One region of the Pelosinus sp. UFO1 genome, then DNA from elsewhere that is predicted to be linked to it. Evidence: riboswitches for the same ligand, from Rfam matches in the RefSeq annotation. Region 1 holds a riboswitch; the other holds the start of a gene.
The links. A riboswitch is a leader RNA that binds a small molecule or an ion and turns the genes downstream of it on or off. The one in region 1 is predicted to bind glycine.
Positions count from the first base shown of each region.

Region 1 (5,082 bases):
TTCCGATTATCACCATTAATTTAACCCACGGAACAGGGACTGAGGCTGATCGTTTTGCAGTTGTCAGTATACCTGAGAAGGAATATAAGCCGGCTATTGCCTATGACTGCTTGTATCCTATGTACTCTATCGATGATCCAGCCCTCATGACTACTTTGCCAGCTGATCAGACAGCCTATGTATCAATTGATGCTATCAATCATGTTGTCGAGGCGGCTACCACAAAATTGGGCAACCCTTTTGCCATCAGCTTAGCTCGAGAAACAATTCGCTTAGTTGCCCATTACCTTCCATTAGCTCAGCATAATCCGAAGGATCTGGAAGCCCGCTATTATTTGCTGTACGCTTCCATGATCGCTGGTGTTGCCTTCGATAATGGACTTTTACATTTTACGCATGCCATGGAACATCCTCTTAGTGGCATGAAACCAGATTTGGCCCATGGTTCAGGACTAGGAATTCTACTGCCAGCAGTAGTGAAACACATTTATCCAGCCAAGGGAGCTATTTTGGCAGATATCCTAGCACCTTTACTACCTGGAATCAAAGGTACGCCAGAAGAAGCACATTCTGCTTACATCGGCTTAAAGCAATGGCTTAAGGCACTCGGCATAAAGGAAAACTTGCGTGAGGAAGGATTTGTAGATGGTGATGTGGCTCGTCTGACAGATTTAGCTTTTGAAACTCCTAGCTTGGGGTTACTACTCAGCATGGCACCAATTGAGGCCAGCCGGAAGACGGTTGCTGCTATTTATGCAGATTCTCTATAAAAAAATGCCTCAAGGATTCTGGAGCGAATCCTTGTAGGCATTTTGTATGTTTACTATTACGACTATAGATAATGATAGTAAATTCTGCTGCTTCCTATTCAAATTATATTTATCAGATACCTTCAGCATATTATATTGAAGCGCTGGAAGATTCAGATGTATTAGTCATTATACAAATTATATGACTTATATTGATAGTGAGCCACTATTTTTGTCATTACAAGACGATACACAGAATACATTTATTATATAAAAGAAGAGAGAAGCTTACTTTAATATGATACTTAACAACGTTGCCGTGATATTATTGAGAACATTTAGATATCTATTCTAAAGTAAAACAAAAGCATGTTGCATCTTACTTAGGGGCTTCTCCTGAAACATTAAGCCTACTTAAGAAAAAATGGTAAAAAGCACTTTTTATCATCATATCTATTAATAATTACATTTATTCGGAAAAATTCTACAAGGATTCAAATGCGAATTTTTTGACAGGATAATCATCGATAAAATACGATTGACACAAATTAACTAATTTGCTAGAATATTCGTAATAGTAAAATAATGCATAGGGATGATGGTTATAGGGAGAGATCGCTAAATGCGGCGCCGAAGGAGCAAGAACTTTGTCAAACTCTCAGGCAAAAAGGACCGTAACCGGACTATACTCTGGAGAGCACGCCTTGTGTAAAGGCGTCACCGATGGGGAGCCTATTTAGGCAAAACTCTCAGGTACAACAGACAGAGACAAAGGAGGATTCGTCCGCCTTTGTCTCTGTCTTTATTTTTTTTAAAACCAAGCAGAAAGGGGAGATGGATTATGGCAGCATCAAAAAAGACGCCTCTATATGAGACACATTTAGAGTACGGTGGAAAGATTGTTGAATTTGGAGGTTGGCTACTGCCAGTACAGTATACTGGGATTTTGGAGGAACATCGAGCAGTTAGAGAAAAGGCTGGCTTATTCGATGTTTCACATATGGGGGAGGTACTTGTCAAGGGGCCTGATGCCTTTGCATTTGTACAAAAATTAGTAACGAATGATGTATCTCGCCTTGCTAATCATAAAATACAGTATACGCCCATGTGTTATCAGGATGGTGGTACTGTTGATGATTTGCTTATTTATAAGCAGGGTGAAGAAGAATATTTATTAGTTATTAATGCGGCTAATATTGAGAAAGATTGGCAGTGGATGCAGGAAAATAAGGGAGGCTTTCATACAGAATTAATCAATTTATCCGATCACACAGCGCAGCTAGCCTTGCAAGGTCCCCTAGCTCAGGCTATTCTTAGCCAATTGACAGATGTAGCTTTAGAAAATCTAGAGTATTATTGGTTTTTACCAAAAGTAATGGTGGCAGGCAAGGAGACGCTAGTATCTAGAACTGGTTATACTGGCGAAGATGGATTTGAAATTTACTGTCGTCCAGAGGATGCAGCATCATTGTGGAATTCTATAATGACCGCAGGTAAGTCTTATGGGCTGTTACCTGCAGGTCTAGGCTGTAGAGATACTCTGCGTTTTGAAGCTTGCCTGCCACTCTATGGGCATGAATTATCCAAGGAGATTTCCCCCTTAGAAGCAGGGATTGGTATGTTTGTGAAGCTGGATAAAGGTGACTTTATTGGTTGTGCTGCTTTAGCAGAGCAAAAGAAAAATGGCGTAAAACGTAAAATTGTAGGTTTTGTTATAACTGGACGAGGGATTGCTCGGCCTGAATATCCTGTAATGGCACAAGGGCGATGCATTGGGACAGTAACCACAGGAACCTATTCGCCAAGTTTGGATAAGAATATCGGTCTTGCTTTAGTAGAAGCCGAATTTGCTATAATTGGACAGCAATTTGATATAGAAATTCGTGGTAAGAAGGTAGCTGCTCAAGTAATTCCTAAACCATTTTATAGAAGAAAGGGGAAATAAAAATGAAAACTCCAGTAGAATTAAAGTATTCACGCGACCATGAATGGGTAAAAATTGAGGGAACTCGTGCAAGGGTGGGTATTACCGATTATGCTCAGTCTCAGCTTGGTGATGTAGTGTTTGTTGAGGTGCCTACAGTGGACAGTAAGATAGCTGTAGGGGCGAGTTTTTCAGTGGTAGAGTCAGTGAAAGCAGTATCTGATATTTATGCACCTATTGGTGGTGTGATTGTGGAAGTAAATGAGACGCTTACTGATGCACCAGAAATTATGAATGAAGATCCTTACGGCGAGGGTTGGCTGGTAGTCATCGAAATAGCCGATCCAGCAGACTTGAACCAACTACTTAGTAGTGACGAGTATGAAAAATTAATAGCTGAGGGAGGTCATTAAAATGGGGTGGAGCTATTTACCTCATACTTACGAAGACCGACGTGCCATGCTTGCTGCCATTGGTGTAGAGAAAGTGGAAGATCTTTTTAATGATATTCCAACCCATCTATTATTTAATCGCCCACTACAGTTACCTGCTCCCATGTCGGAGCTGAATTTGATAAACTACCTTCATAAATTAGCTGGGGTAAATGCTAATCTCCAGGAATATACTTGTTTTCTAGGTGCAGGGGCTTATGATCACTACATACCAAGTGTGATTGACCATGTAATAAGACGTTCTGAGTTTTATACAGCTTACACTCAATATCAGCCAGAGATCTCCCAAGGATACTTGCAAGCATTATGGGAATACCAAAGTATGATCTGCCAGTTAACAGGGATGGAAGTCTCCAATGCTTCCATGTATGACGGTGGTACCGCCTTAGCCGAGGCGGCAATGATGGCATGTAACGTCACAGATCGCAGTGAAGTGCTGGTAGTAAGCACAGTGCATCCTCATTACCGCACTGTGCTCACTACGTACGGAACGGATTGGGGATATAAAACAACAGAGATTGGTTATACAGATGGTACTGTGAATAGGGAAGAACTCACACAATTAATGAGCAAAAATATCGCTGCTGTCATCATTCAATCACCTAATTTTTTCGGGTGTATTGAAGATATAAAAAAAATTGCTGACCTTACTCATGCAGAGGGAGCATTGCTTATCGTAGCTGGCGATCCTATTTCCTTAGGTATTTTAGAAGCACCTGGTGTACTTGGTGCCGATATCGTAGTTGGTGAAGGCCAGTCTATGGGATTAGCAACTGCTTTTGGTGGTCCTTATCTGGGTTTTTTTGCTGCTAATGAGAAACTGATGCGCAAGATGCCTGGTCGTATTGTGGGGCAGACCGTGGACCATGATGGTAATCGAGGATTCGTGTTAACTTTACAGGCAAGGGAACAGCATATACGTAGGGAAAAGGCGACTTCAAATATCTGCTCCAATGAAGCTTTGTGCGCCTTAACAGCTGCTGTATATTTGAGTGCTGTTGGTAAAGAGGGTCTGCGTCAGGTAGCCGAATTATCACTGCAAAAATCTCACTACGCATGCCGTGAGCTGACAAAACTAGAAGGATTCACCTCTGTATTTGGGGCAAGTTATTTTAAAGAATTTATTATACGTTGTCCAAAATCCATCGCTCAAATCAATGAAGAATTACTACAGGAAAAAATGATTGGTGGATTGGACCTTGGTATTTATTATCCAGAACTTAAAAACTGCATGCTATTGTGTGTAACAGAAAACAGGACGCAGGACGATATTAACCAATTGGTAAAGAAATTGGGGGCGATAGTATGAGAAAAACTAAATCCTTGATTTTTGAAATAGGGAAAGAAGGTCGCTGTGCCATAGATATGTCAAAATGTGATGTACCAGAAGAAGCCATTACATCACTAATACCCCGAGAATTCTTACGAAAAAATCCTGCGGCCCTGCCAGAAGTCAGTCAACTAGATTTAATGCGTCATTATACAGAACTGTCTGAACGGAATTTTGGTGTAGATTCAGGCTTTTATCCATTAGGTTCGTGCACCATGAAGTATAACCCAAAAGTGAATGAAGATATCGCCCGTTATCCTGGATTTGCTTTATTGCATCCTTTGCAGCAGCCTGAAACAGTGCAGGGCGCCTTAGAACTGTTATATAACATGGAACAGTATCTTGCTGAGATTGCAGGAATGGATGCTGTTACCATGCAGCCAGTTGCAGGTGCTCATGGTGAATTGACCGGATTAAAGCTGATTCGGGCCTATCATCGGCGCAATGGGGAAGCGCGAAACAAAGTTATCGTGCCTGACTCGGCTCATGGCACCAATCCTGCATCAGCTGCCGTATGTGGGATGGAAATCGTGGAAATAAAATCAAATGAAGATGGATCTATCAATTTAGAAGCACTCCGCAGAGCAGTAGGACCAGATACGGCTGCCCTCATGTTGACTAATCCAA
Region 1 is NZ_CP008852.1:2,173,757-2,178,838, forward strand. Features, by position in the region: gene UFO1_RS10075 (iron-containing alcohol dehydrogenase) at 1-770, shown strand, start outside; glycine riboswitch at 1,346-1,433, shown strand; gene gcvT (glycine cleavage system aminomethyltransferase GcvT) at 1,591-2,694, shown strand; gene gcvH (glycine cleavage system protein GcvH) at 2,697-3,086, shown strand; gene gcvPA (aminomethyl-transferring glycine dehydrogenase subunit GcvPA) at 3,088-4,434, shown strand; gene gcvPB (aminomethyl-transferring glycine dehydrogenase subunit GcvPB) at 4,431-5,082, shown strand, end outside.

Region 2 (5,082 bases), 2.1 Mb from region 1:
TAACCAGATGAAAATTTTTCTTTGCATCTTCATATAAGGCTACATCTTTAGGGTGAATCATTTTAAATATTAGCTCAGGATCATTATAAAATTCCTCAGCCGTATATCCAGTAATTTCTGTAACTGCCGGGCTAATGTATTCAAAACCTTGCTCGGGGACGATCCGGTAACGGAAAATAATATCCACTGCATTTTCAGTAAATAATCGATAGTATTTTTCTTTATTCGTTAGATCTTGCCTCGTCTTTTCAAAATACACTAATAAGGTGCCTACAGCAATAATGAATCGTAATATTGCATCAAATAAATATCCCCATGGAGCAAACCATACTACATTCTCCATAAAAATATAATCGATAGTATGGACTCCTAGGAGAAGAAACGCAGCTCCAGTAATATATTTACCCACCCCAGTAATGTTTAAATAGTAGAAAAACACCATACCAGTCCATATATAGATACTACCAATAAAAATACATGAGGGCAGAGCCTTATAGAAATAATCTTGATGAAATCCTATAGCTAACTCACTTAATATGGTACTAAGAACTGCCCCATATAACCACAACCTGTTTACACCCTTACTAATAAACTTATTACTTCCCCATACAAGTAGTAAACTAGATAAAACTGATAAAAATTGAAAAATAATTTGAACTTCTAAATCAGATTCTCTAATGAAGGGCATTTTAAAACAAATAATCCGAATAAGATGAATTAGCCAACTTAAAATCCACAATCCTATGAATGGCTCTTTATATTGTACATATAGATATATATATACAAGTAACACTGCCATCGTACCAGATATTGTTGCTAAAAGGGATGTATCAATAAATGTCACATTTACACCTCATTTTTTATCGCAAGCGCTAATTCCATATATGTAAACATTTTCTATATATTCATTTAAAACCCTCTATTATTTCCTATATATTTCGAATTAAGTGTAAAAATATGTAATTCAGTAAATAACAAAACACTATTGCCATTTTTTCAATGGAATAGTGTTTTGTTATTAGGTATTCTTATTCCTCCGTACGGGGAAAACACATAGGAGCCGTTAACTGATTAAATACATTAACATTGGGATCACCAAGACTTAAGCCATTGGTAAGCCGATCACTGTGTAGTGATATAATTACACTTGTAATTTTAGCTACACCACTCGGTGTGGGAATGCCTCTTAAGGGATTATAATCTAAGGGGGCAACATAATAATTTAAAGTGCCATTAGTATTTACAACCAATCGATTTGGGTCAAAACCATCGGAGGTATAAACAGCTGATAAAGGAGCTGCCGGCCAAAGCCCTCTATCCGTTACAAAAAATAGAGTATACACTCCTAGGGGAATTAGCCCTTGAGCTGATACTTGAATATGTCCTTCACACCCTCTGCCGCAAATCTCTCCTGTAGCAGTTGCCTGCAGCCAAAAAGCCTGGGCAATCGCAGCTGGCCGATTATTGGGCATAGTTTCAAAAATCAAATCGCAACAACCATCGCACGCTTTGGATTTTCTATCCTCTTCCATACATTTTCCCTCCTGAAATGAAATTTCATTTAAGTTATTCAGATATATCTATACTAATACATCACTACACTTTTTTTGTATTCTATGCGAAACAGAGGAAAAACGTGCAATATAAGAAAAGACTTGGCTTGTGCCAAGTCCTCGGACGCAGGCAGAAGCCTTAGTCGTTCTTACTTGGAATCAAGGAAGTGTTATACTTTCTGATTCCGGTAAAAAACTCCTGTACAAATTCTTAGTAGAATAGTACAGGAGCTTATGCTATGTCTTGCTACGGTTTTACAGTGGCTTTAAATACCTGTTTGCCATCTTTCATTTCAATAATAACTACACTTTTAACAGCATCATGAGTTGCATTTAGGGTAGTAGCCCCCGTTATTGCTGGAAAATCCTTGGTGGCGGCTAAGGCTTCACGAATCTTTTCAGGATCAATGCTATTGGCACGTTTAATCGCATCAATTACAATGTTCGCTGCATCATAACCAAGGACAGCCATAGCATCTGGCACTTGCCCATACTCTTTCTTATAAGCTTCTACAAAAGCCTGGGAAGTCGCACTAGTATCATCTACCGAATAGTGATTGGTAAAATAAGTATTGTTAAGGGCGGCTCCGGTTCCTACTTCTACTAACTTCGGAGAATCCCATCCATCCCCACCTACGATTGGTACCGTAATCCCAATTTCGCGAGCTTGTTTCACAATTTTACCTACTTCTTCGTAATAACCCGGGATATAAATTACTTCCGCATTTAATGCCTTAACTTTTGTCAAAATGGTTTTAAAATCTTGATCCTTTTGCAAATAAGCTTCTTCCGCTAAAATATTTCCGCCGCCTTTGGTAAAGGCATCTTTAAAGAAGGATGATAAACCTTTACTATAATCACTACTATTATCAACTAACATAACTGCCTTTTTCAGTTGTAATGTATTAAGTACAAAGTTTGCTCCAACTGTCCCTTGGAAGGGGTCGATAAAACAGACTCTAAAGGTATAATCTTTCACCTTACCGCTTTTCTCGTCTACTGTTACTTTAGGATTTGTAGCCCCTACTGCCACAAAAGGAATTTTAGTTGCTTCCGCTACGCTTGAAGTTGCGATGGCATTGGAACTAGCAAAGATACCTGTTACGGCTACTACTTTATCTTGTGTTGCTAATTTTGTCATAGCATTTGCCGATTCGGAAGGTTCACTTTTATTATCCGCTATGACGGCTTGGAGTTGCTTGCCAAGTACTCCACCTTTTGCATTGGCTTCTTTAATTGCCATTTTTGCGCCATTTGCCGACGAAGTCCCCATCGTCGCATTACCACCTGTCATCTCATTGAGAATACCAATTTTGATATCTTTCGAGGCAGAACTACCACAACCCGCGAGAGCCCCCGCCATCATTAGAACTACCAAAGATACCACTACCAGCTTAAAACTAATTTTACTCATAAAAATTTCTCCCCTTTTTTTAAATTATCTATATAAAAATGAAAGAGCCAAATCATCTCTGATTTGACTCTGGAAAAACAAATGAACACACCAAAAAAGGCGTTTTCAGCATCACAATATAAGAGATATAGAAATATCCCTGTAAATCACGATTTTTGTCTCTGTCCTTTTGCCTGAGAGATTTGTCAGCAACTTGTCATTGCTGTATTTCACCTTCGGCGCTCAATTTAAGAGTCTCTCCAGAGTTCCGTCCACTTACGGTTCTACTCGGTGGTCCGAGTGCCTGAGAGTTTTACTCCTTCGGCGGGCTATTCTAGCCACTCTCCCGCAAACTTCATTCGGTAAACATATGTAGTTGTAGGAAAAACATTCACTGTAAGTATCATTATAAAACAATACATCACATTTTTCAATGGTATTATAAAAGTATTTTTAAAATTTTCAACTCTCCATTTTCTTTATGAACTAAATGTTTTTAATGACCTTTTTCTATATTTTCATAATATTTAATTTTATAATCTAAAAAGAATCTGTTAATTTGAAAGGAGTCGTTTTATTATATTAACTCTACTTGGATTTCTTATGGTTATTACTTTCATGTACTTAATAATGTCCAAAAGGATGACTGGGTTTGCTGCACTAATTATTATACCAATTGCATTTGGGTTATTAGGTGGGTTTGCCCCCACAATTGGTAAGTTAATGATGGATGGTGTTAAGACCATAGCACCAACGGCAATTATGATGATGTTTGCTGTTATGTATTTTGGAATTATGGTGGATGTGGGCTTGTTTGATGGACTCATTGTTCAAATATTAAAGAAAGTTAAAGGTGACCCGTTAAAAATCATTGTGGGAACGACTTTTTTGTCAATCATTGCCTCTTTAGAAGGAGAGGGAGCTGTAGTCTTTATGATTACCTGTACCGCAATGTTACCTTTGTACAAGAGGATCGGTATTAATCCTGTTATTTTAGCAGTAATATGTGCAATGGTAACTGCCGTGAAGAATATGTTCCCATGGGCAGCTCCTACGGCTAGGGTTTTAGCGGCGTTAAAACTCGATGCAGCAGAAATTTTTAATCCCTTGGTTCCTGTAATCATTTTTGGATTTGCCTATATAGCATTGATGGGATATGTATTGGGTAAAAGAGAACGGGCTAGATTGGGAGTTATCCAGATAGAAGATTCTATGATCGACGGTATCGCCAAAGAAGTGGTATCGAAAAATCCTGAGTTTAAGCGTCCTAAATTATTCTGGGTTAATCTGATTATGACCCTAACTCTTATGGGCCTGTTACTTGTAGAAAAGAAGATCGGAGTATCGATTCCAATCATCTTTTTGGCGGGAAGCGCATTGGCTTTAATTGTAAACTTTCCTAAGGTTAAAGAACAGCAAGGGCGTATGTTGGCTCATGCTAAAGAAGCTCTACAGGTTACCGCGGTGGTTTTCGCCGCTGGGATATTTATGGGCATTTTAACAGGAACTAAAATGACAGATGCTATGGCAACATTTCTAATAGGAATTATCCCAACTGGTTTGGGATCACACATGGGGATGATTACAGCGCTGTTAAGTGCTCCACTGTCCTTCTTGTTATCCAATGACGCCTTCTACTTTGGCGTGCTACCCGTACTGAACCAGATGGCTGCTACTTATGGAATAGGTGCTGGGGAAATCGGTCGGGCTTCCTTATTGGGAACACCAGTACACATGCTGAGTCCCCTGGTGGCAGCGTTATGGTTATTGGTCGGAATGTGTGACATTACCTTTGGCGACCTACAAAAAGGTGGCATATGGTGGGCTTTTGGACTAATGGTATTGAATATCGTGGTAGCATTAGTAACTGGAGCAATTAGTTTATAATAATAGAATTGATAAAACTCCTACAGTCTTTTCAAACCGAAAAGCTGTAGGAGTTTTTTTATGGTATCAGAATTTATAAGTTTCTAGTTAAAAGATTGAACCACAAAGACACAATGCCGCTATCGCGGCACACAAAGAAGATGGGAATGAAATGGATAGACCCCCTTTGTGACCTTTGTGTCTTTGTGGTTCAAAAAGGACGCTTAGCGTTTTTCTTATGTGTGTTAGTCGAGCTTACCTGATCAATTT
Region 2 is NZ_CP008852.1:29,242-34,323, reverse strand. Features, by position in the region: gene UFO1_RS00145 (ATP-binding protein) at 1-844, opposite strand, end outside; gene UFO1_RS00140 (hypothetical protein) at 1,029-1,532, opposite strand; gene UFO1_RS00135 (ABC transporter substrate-binding protein) at 1,801-2,967, opposite strand; glycine riboswitch at 3,119-3,220, opposite strand; glycine riboswitch at 3,229-3,305, opposite strand; gene UFO1_RS00130 (CitMHS family transporter) at 3,523-4,833, shown strand.
Region 2: another riboswitch for glycine. It lies ahead of UFO1_RS00135 (ABC transporter substrate-binding protein); the one in region 1 lies ahead of gcvT (glycine cleavage system aminomethyltransferase GcvT).